Regions from separate parts of the Buttiauxella gaviniae genome, predicted to be linked through region 1. Evidence: predicted binding sites of a transcription regulator. Region 1 holds the regulator's gene; each other region holds the start of a gene.
What was found. The regulator Fur, encoded in region 1, represses iron uptake genes when iron is present. The targets are predictions, from matches to a motif close to ATAATAATGAGAACNACTATCAA.

Region 1 (2,206 bases):
CGCTGACCACCAGCTATCAATTCTATGGAACGCGTGACAAAGTCTCTGATGGCAGCGTCAACGATCTGTACGACGGTACTGCATGGTTGCAGGCATTAACCTTCGGCTATCGAGTCGGCCAGGTCGACCTGCGTCTTGAAGGCACCATGGTTAAGGCAGACGGCCAGCAGGGCTACTTCCTGCAACGTATGACGCCAACTTATGCATCTTCTAACGGTCGTCTTGATGTGTGGTGGGATAACCGCTCTGACTTCAACGCCAACGGTGAAAAAGCGGTATTTGCAGGCGCAATGTATGACCTGAGCAACTGGAACCTCGCGGGTTGGGCGGTAGGTGCTTCTTATGTTTACGCATGGGATGCTAAACCAAGCTCTAAACCGACGACCGATGGCTTCTACGATGCGGATCGCCGTCTGAAAGAGTCTGCATACAGCCTTGATGCAATGTATACCGTTCAGGATGGTCGTGCGAAGGGAACCCTCTTCAAGTTGCACTTCACTCAGTACGACAACCACTCCGATATTCCAAGCTGGGGCGGGGGTTACGGCAACATCTTCCAGGATGAGCGCGACGTGAAATTTATCGTTATCGCCCCATTCACCATCTTCTGATTTGATTCCGGGCATGAGAATGCCCGGTTTGTTTAAGGATACTCAGCATGAAAAAAATCATTTTAGTGACGGTGATGGCTTTAGGTTTGAGCGCCTGCGCACAACCGAAAACAGCGCCGGAAGATTCAAAGCTGAAAGCAGCTTACAGCGCGTGTATTAACACCGCCGAAGGTAATCCGGATAAAGTCCAGGCGTGCCAAAGCGTGCTCAATGTGCTGGCTCAGGAAAAACAGCATCAGGAATTTGCGAAGAAAGAGACGGTTCGCACCCTCGATTACCAGAATTGCATTCAGGCAACCCGCACGGGTAACGACCAGGCGGTCAAAGCCAAATGCGATAAAATCTGGCAAGAGATCCGTACCAACAACCAGTAGCGGTGATCTTCATGCAATAAAAAAACCGGTGAGCTTCCTCACCGGTTTTTTTACATCTGACCTCTGGGTTAGGGAAGCCAGGATAGACGGATTACTTTTCGCTGATTTCGTGTGCGTGCTCGTCTGTACGGCAATCACCTTCAGCGCAGTGACCATAAAGGTACAGGCTGTGGTTCGTCAGACGAATGCCATGACGAGATGCAATCTCACGCTGGCGCGCTTCGATTGAATCATCACTGAATTCAATAACTTTGCCGCAGTCCAGGCAGATTAAGTGGTCATGGTGATGCTGTTGCGTCAGTTCGAACACGGATTTACCGCCTTCGAAATTATGACGGGTCACAATGCCTGCATCATCAAACTGGTTTAATACGCGATAAACGGTGGCGAGACCAATCTCTTCACCCATATCAATCAGACGCTTATATAAGTCTTCCGCACTGACGTGATGATTCACCGGCCCCTGCAACACTTCTAAGATTTTTAATCGAGGAAGCGTGACTTTCAGGCCGGCCTTCTTTAATGCGGTATTGTTGTCAGTCATGCGGAAATTGTCCTGTTGCTTAACGAATCGCTCGGACTCAGGGTGAGCGTTAAGATGAATGCGTCTCATTATAGAACTGCAAATTCTAAATGGGAACCGCAAGTATTATACCCGTCATACTTCAAGCTGTGGGGGGTGTTGGCTGCACTCACTTACCCCAGTCACTTACTAAAGTAAGCTCTTGGGGATAAGCTCCCTGGCCGCCTGGCCACAACTTGAATTATTTAGGGTAAAAGCATATTCAAGCCAGAAAACTGCGGCTGAGTCGCGATTTGCTTGCCTTACTAGCTATTTTCCAGGAATTCATTGTACAGGGACAAACTGAAAAGTTACAAATTTGTAGCAATTATTTTAATCGGAAATATCTATTGATAATGTGACGCAGCCAAAGGGCCACGTCACTAATAGCATTAAGCGCTGAGGATATCAGCCAGATTCAGTTCTTCAGAAACCTGGTTAACCCATTTCTGAACGCGCTCTGCGGTAAGCTCAGGTTGGCGATCTTCGTCGATAGCCAGGCCAACAAAGTGATCGTCATCTGCCAGGCCTTTAGACGCTTCGAAATGGTAACCTGCTGTTGGCCAGTGGCCCACAATCGCCGCACCGCGCGGTTCGATAATGTCGCGAATAGTACCTAATGCGTCACAGAAATATTCTGCGTAGTCTTCCTGGTCGCC
Region 2 (2,206 bases), 1.7 Mb from region 1:
TTGTACTCGCACTCAGTGCGATTGATCTCAAGGTACTCTTGCTACCCGATCTACTCACTCTGCCACTGCTATGGTTAGGATTAATTTACAACAGTCTTTATGGAACCATTCCCCTTGAAGATGGCGTATACGGAGTCGTTGCTGGGTATCTGGCGCTCTGGATAATTTACTGGGGCTTTCGGCTCACTACGGGTAGGGAAGGCATGGGGTATGGAGATTTCAAAATGCTCGCAGCTATCGGTGCATGGTGTGGCTGGCAAGCGTTACCGCCGGTAGTATTGATAGCGGCCTTCGTTGGGATCTTCATTTCTTTGATACGAATCTTGATGCACAAAGCAGCAGATAAAACACTCCCTTTTGGCCCCTGTCTGGCCTGTGCGGGCATGATTGTTTTAGGCTGGCTGAATCTCACATGAGAGCAAAAAAGAGAGGCCAGGCCTCTCTTTGCCTGAATATTACTCTTCTTTGATTTGTGACTGAATATAGTTCTGCAAACCAATTTTAGAGATCAGATCCAGTTCTGTTTCCAACCAGTCGATGTGATGCTCTTCTTCAGCAAGGATTTGGATCATCATGTCCCGACTGACATAGTCATGAACGGTATCCGCGTAAGCAATCGCTTCACGCAAATCTTTAGCGCCTTCCAGTTCTAGTCTAAGGTCGGACTGAAGCATTTCTTCGACATCTTCGCCAATCTGAAGTCTGCCTAAATCTTGCAGGTTAGGAATGCCTTCAAGGAATAAAATACGCTCGATATACTTATCGGCGTGTTTCATTTCATCAATGGATTCGTGGTATTCAACGTCGTTGAGGCGCATTAAGCCCCAGTTTTTGAACATTCTCGCATGGAGAAAATACTGATTGATCGCGACAAGCTCGTTTCCCAATAATTTATTGAGATAATTTATTATCTTAATATCACCTTTCATTTTTACTCCCTCCGCTTCCACTACATGAAGCGTAGATGTAGCACGGAGTAAGTCAAAAAAAAGTGACTGTATTAAGCAATCTCTTTAAATTCTGGGATCTGCAATAGCTCTTCTTGCATGATTTCTCTCGCCGCGCGAACGCACTTACCACATTGGTTTCCCACTGGCACAAACTTGCGAAGCTGCTGGAAAGATTGTGGATGGAACTGGCGCACTGCCTGCCGAATTTTTTTATCACTTACACCATTACACAGACAAACGTACATATGCACTCCCGTTCAAATTACGCGCAAAGTGTAAATGAGAATAGTTATGATTACAATAGCACAGACATGTTGGTTCAGGTTGTAAGCGGTAAAAATTACAAAAAAAAAGAGCGCCGAAGCGCTCTTTTTTCATACTAAGGTATCAGCGATTAAGCGATAACTTTAGCAACAACGCCCGCACCTACAGTACGGCCGCCTTCACGGATTGCGAAACGCAGACCGTCGTCCATCGCGATTGGGTGGATCAGGGTTACAACCATCTGGATGTTGTCGCCCGGCATTACCATCTCTACGCCTTCTGGCAGTTCGATGGTGCCAGTCACGTCAGTTGTACGGAAGTAGAACTGTGGACGGTAGCCTTTGAAGAACGGAGTATGACGGCCGCCTTCATCTTTGGACAGGATATAAACTTCAGATTCGAACTTGGTGTGTGGCTTGATTGAGCCCGGCTTAGCCAGTACCTGACCACGTTCGATTTCTTCACGTTTGATACCACGCAGCAGAACACCTACGTTCTCACCAGCACGGCCTTCGTCCAGCAGTTTGCGGAACATTTCAACGCCAGTACAGGTTGATTTCGCTGTATCTTTGATACCAACGATTTCAACTTCTTCGCCAACTTTAACGATACCGCGCTCTACACGACCGGTAACAACGGTACCACGACCGGAGATGGAGAATACGTCTTCGATTGGCAGCAGGAATGGCTTATCAATCGCACGCTCTGGCTCAGGGATGTAAGAATCCAGGTGACCTGCCAGTTCGATGATTTTCGCTTCCCACTCTGCTTCGCCTTCCAGCGCTTTCAGAGCTGAACCACGAACGATTGGCGTATCGTCGCCCGGGAAGTCGTACTGAGACAGAAGTTCACGAACTTCCATTTCAACCAGTTCCAGCAGCTCTTCGTCATCAACCATGTCACATTTGTTCAGGAACACGATGATGAAAGGAACGCCAACCTGACGACCCAGCAGGATGTGCTCACGGGTCTGTGGCATCGGGCCATCAGTC
Region 3 (2,206 bases), 1.6 Mb from region 1:
TTTTTCAGCCTGCTGATCGCCCTCCAGGCCCAGTTCGGTCAGCCGCAGTTCGCCATCCACCTGATACTTAGCGATAGCGCTCGGCCTGCTGCCTTCGTACTCGCGAATTTTGCCGATATAAACGTTTAGCGGATAGTGCATCTGTTCCTCCCTGTGCCCGACGACAGCTATAAAAAAAGCGAGCCATCAGGCTCGCTTCTCGTCAGTTGCTTTGCAACTTATTTTTTTGCAGCAAAACGTGCAGCCGCTTCATCCCAGTTCACCACATCCCAGAATGCTTTGATGTAGTCAGGACGACGGTTCTGGAATTTCAGGTAGTAAGCGTGTTCCCACACATCCAGACCCACGATTGGGAAACCGGATACGCCAGCGACAGCTTCACCCATCAGAGGGCTGTCCTGGTTTGCGGTAGAAACCACAGCCAGTTTGTCGCCTTTCAGAACCAGCCATGCCCAGCCGGAGCCGAAGCGAGTGGCGGCTGCTTTCTCAAATTCTGCTTTGAAGTTGTCAACGCTACCGAAGTCACGCTCGATGGCGGCTTTCAGGTCACCTTGCAGGGTGGTACCTGTTTTCAGGCCTTTCCAGAAGAAGCTGTGGTTAGCGTGGCCGCCCGCGTTGTTACGCAGAACGGTTTTTTTGTCGGCAGGCAGTTGATCGAGTTTGGCGATCAGCTCTTCAACCGGCAGGCTTGCGAACTCTGGCAGGGATTCCAGCGCTGCATTCGCGTTATTCACGTACGCCTGGTGGTGTTTGCTGTGATGGATTTCCATCGTTTGTTTGTCGAAATGCGGTTCCAGGGCGTCGTAAGCGTAAGGCAGGGATGGCAGTGTATAACTCATATTCATCATCTCCATTATTATCGAACGGCGAACAAGCTGTTAACGCCGCGTAATCAGTTGGTTCATTATAGTTAATTAAATGATATTGAAAATGATTATCAATGCCGTACTTTTAATAAGGTTATAACTTTTTGTGATGATGGCGAAAATGTGAGCATTGTCAGGTGGATAAATCGTTTTTTGCCATACGCACCAGAACCTGGCATTAACGCAAAGGAAGTGCCGGGCAATTAGGGTGATAGTCGGCGCTCATTCATCAGCCTGGAGCATCATCATGTCCCTGAATGTCGCCCTTTTTGGTATCGGGCTTGATACCTACTGGCCACAATTTTCTGGCCTGGAACAGCGCCTCACCGGTTACTTACAGCAAATCGATCAACGCCTCGCACAATCTGGCGCGTCAGTGATTAATGGGGGGCTGATCGATAGCGTCGCCAAAGCCGATACTTTTTCCCTTCAGCTTCAACAACAGCCGGTTGATGCCATTGTGCTCTACATCAGCACTTACGCCCTGAGTTCCACCGTTCTGCCGCTGGTGCAAAAAATAAATAAACCGGTGATTATCCTTGCGCTTCAGCCGGAGCCCGGCCTGCCGTACGGCAAAATCCGTGATATGACTGATCGCGGTGAACGCACCGGCGAATGGCTCGCCCATTGCCAGGCGTGCAGCGCCCCGGAACTGGCAAACGTATTTAATCGGGCGGGCATTCGCTATCAACTTATCGTTGGCGCGTTAAAAGGCGATGACTACGTCTGGCAGGAGACGGAGCAGTGGCTGCAAGCGCTTGAGGTGCGCAAAGGGCTGGCAGAGTGCCAGGTCGGCGTTCTGGGGCATTATTACGACGGGATGGTGGACGTTTACAGCAATATGACCAACCTAAGCGCTAAACTCGGCGTGCGTTTTAAACCGCTGGAAATGTGTGAGCTGGCAGAATACCGCGAGAAGGTTTCCCAGCCTGCTCGCGCCCAAAAATGGCAGGAAGTGGAATCATCGCTGCAAATCGATCCCTCCTGTGAAAAAGCTGAATTAGATCGCGCGGTGCAAACGGCTTGTGCGATGGACAAACTCATCGAAAACAACCGCCTCGGCGCGCTGGCGTATTACTACGAAGGGCGTAACGGCAATGCCTACGAAAACATCATCACGTCGATTATTCTCGGCAACACGCTGCTGACAAGCCGCGGCATTCCCGTCGCCGGGGAGTATGAGATTAAAAACGTGCTGGCGATGAAAATCCAGCAGTTGCTTGGCGCAGGTGGGTCGTTCTCCGAGCCGTACGGAATTGAGTTTGGCGATGATGTGGTGCTCTGGGGCCACGATGGGCCAGCACATCTGCTGATGGCAGAAGGTGACGTTAAGCTGGTGC
Region 4 (2,206 bases), 210 kb from region 1:
TGAGCGGTTCTCTGACCCCTGCTTCAAGATAGATGCGTAGCGGTTTGGCGCTCGTCAGCCCCTCTTCAATCTGCTTGATAAGCAGCCCGCCCTGCTGATTGATTTCGCGGCGTGGCCACCAGTAGGAACCAGACTGGCTCAGCACACAGCCAAATTGTTCCGGCCAGTGAAGAGCGGCATAGAGCGAAGAAAGCCCGCCAAAACTCTGCCCGGCCACCACGGTGGTTTCCGGGTTTTCATTCCATTGGGTAAGGGTGCGTAACTGCGGTAATAGCTCTTCCTGCACCGCGAGCCAGAACTGGGCGTTACAGGGCAGTTCTTCGCTGCGGGTATTGTTGTCGATAACATCAATCAGGACATAAACCGCAGCGGGTAACACGCCCGCATCCGTTTGCGCCTGTAGCGCAGGCCATGCCGGCATCCCTTCGGCCCAAAATTGCCCATCAAGCAAAATTGCTAAGGGGCGCTGTTCCGGGTGTTTATCTCCCGTCGCAAAAATCCAGGCATTGCGTTGATTTTTAAGGTGTTGGCTGTGCCAGGTGATGCACTGAGGCGGCGCATAAGGCGTTTTGGGTTTATCCCAGCCGGGCTGCTCTGGCGCATCGGGAAGATGAAGCCCGGACATCGGGTGCCCTCGCCCACCTGACCAACTTTCTGGATTCAACGGATCGGCAATCGCGCATGGCAATAATTTCCGCCAGCCTTCACGCAGCGCCATTCGATCGGGCTCAATGCCCTCAAAAGCTTCGGCAGGGAAATCGTCTTCATTGGTCGAGGGGATCAGGCAATAACTGCCGCGCCAGGTGGCGTTAAGATGCGTTTGCCATTGCCAGACATCCGTTCCCGGCACGCGTACCAGGCTTTGCGGACGCGAGCGCTGGTGATGGTCGGTCACGCCCGTAACGTAAATCCATACCCGTTTCACCGGAGAGGTTTGCTCGCAGCCCTGCGGGTCGCGCCACAAAAAAGTCACTGCGCACTGGCCGTTATTTTCAACGGTAACGGCGGGGATTCCCTGAGCCTGTGCTTCCTGCCACCAGCTTTCACTTCCTGTCAGAAAATTTGTCACTCGAACCAAACCCTATGAATTTACTGATAACGATCAACAACCCTGAAATATATTGATAATACTATTGATAATTATTTGCATTTGCAATAGCGTATTTCCGCGCTCGGACCTACCGGGTTCCATAGTGCAAAAACAATTAATTGCCGAATTTGAACGCACAGTTGCCTTATTTCGGGGGATTGTTGGGCAGATTTCGGTATGACCACGTGACATCAATGCTGACCCCGATCCCTTTGGGAATGGAATCAAACCGGGCTCAGCGTTCAAGCAGGCCGCCATAATGAATAAAAAAATTAACTATTCCCTCGCGATGTTGATCAATTTGGGAATCTACGGTGCCGCTGTCCCTGCCTTTGCAGCAGAGCAGACGGCATCAGCAACGGCGCAGACCGCTGCTGCTAACAACGACAACACAGCAGAAGAAGATACCCTGGTCGTTACCGCCGCCGTGCAAAACCTGCAGGCGCCGGGCGTTTCAACCATCACCGCTGAAGAGCTGAAAAAGCGCCCACCGGCGCGTGATATTTCCGAAATCGTGCGTACCATGCCGGGCGTTAACCTGACGGGTAACTCCACCAGCGGCCAGCGCGGGAATGGTCGTCAGATTGATATTCGAGGCATGGGCCCGGAAAACACCCTGATTCTTATCGACGGTAAACCGGTGACCAGCCGTAACTCAGTGCGTCTGGGCTGGCGCGGCGAGCGTGATACGCGTGGCGATGCCAGTTGGGTTCCGCCTGAAATGATCGAGCGCATCGAGGTTATCCGTGGCCCGGCTGCGGCTCGCTACGGTAACGGTGCCGCAGGTGGCGTGGTGAATATCATCACCAAAAAAGGCACCGGCGAATGGCACGGAACCTGGAACACCTATCTGAATGCCCCTGAGCACAAAGATGAAGGGTCAACCAAGCGCACCAACTTTAGCCTGAACGGCCCGCTGGGCGGGGATTTCAGCTTCCGTCTGTACGGTAACCTTGATAAAACCCAGGCCGATGCGTGGGATATTAACCAGGGCCATCAGTCTCAACGTACCGGGATTTATTCCAACACGCTGCCTGCGGGTCGCGAAGGCGTCATCAATAAAGACGTCAACGGCGTAGTGCGCTGGGACTTTGCCTCAATGCAATCGCTGGAACT

Region 2: the regulator Fur is predicted to act here: its motif matches at 1,230-1,252, upstream of bfd (bacterioferritin-associated ferredoxin).
Region 3: the regulator Fur is predicted to act here: its motif matches at 919-941, upstream of sodA (superoxide dismutase [Mn]).
Region 4: the regulator Fur is predicted to act here: its motif matches at 1,128-1,150, upstream of fes (enterochelin esterase).

Annotation. Positions count from the first base shown of each region.
Region 1 is NZ_JBFMVT010000002.1:3,231,260-3,233,465, forward strand. Features, by position in the region: gene chiP (chitoporin ChiP) at 1-611, shown strand, start outside; gene chiQ (ChiQ/YbfN family lipoprotein) at 659-985, shown strand; gene fur (ferric iron uptake transcriptional regulator) at 1,077-1,529, opposite strand; gene fldA (flavodoxin FldA) at 1,940-2,206, opposite strand, start outside.
Region 2 is NZ_JBFMVT010000002.1:1,519,231-1,521,436, forward strand. Features, by position in the region: gene AB1E22_RS07715 (prepilin peptidase) at 1-416, shown strand, start outside; gene bfr (bacterioferritin) at 456-929, opposite strand; gene bfd (bacterioferritin-associated ferredoxin) at 1,001-1,195, opposite strand; gene tuf (elongation factor Tu) at 1,345-2,206, opposite strand, start outside.
Region 3 is NZ_JBFMVT010000002.1:1,652,098-1,654,303, reverse strand. Features, by position in the region: gene yiiM (6-hydroxyaminopurine reductase) at 1-141, opposite strand, end outside; gene sodA (superoxide dismutase [Mn]) at 219-839, opposite strand; gene AB1E22_RS08350 (arabinose isomerase) at 1,114-2,206, shown strand, end outside.
Region 4 is NZ_JBFMVT010000002.1:3,024,959-3,027,164, reverse strand. Features, by position in the region: gene fes (enterochelin esterase) at 1-1,069, opposite strand, end outside; gene AB1E22_RS14650 (TonB-dependent siderophore receptor) at 1,350-2,206, shown strand, end outside.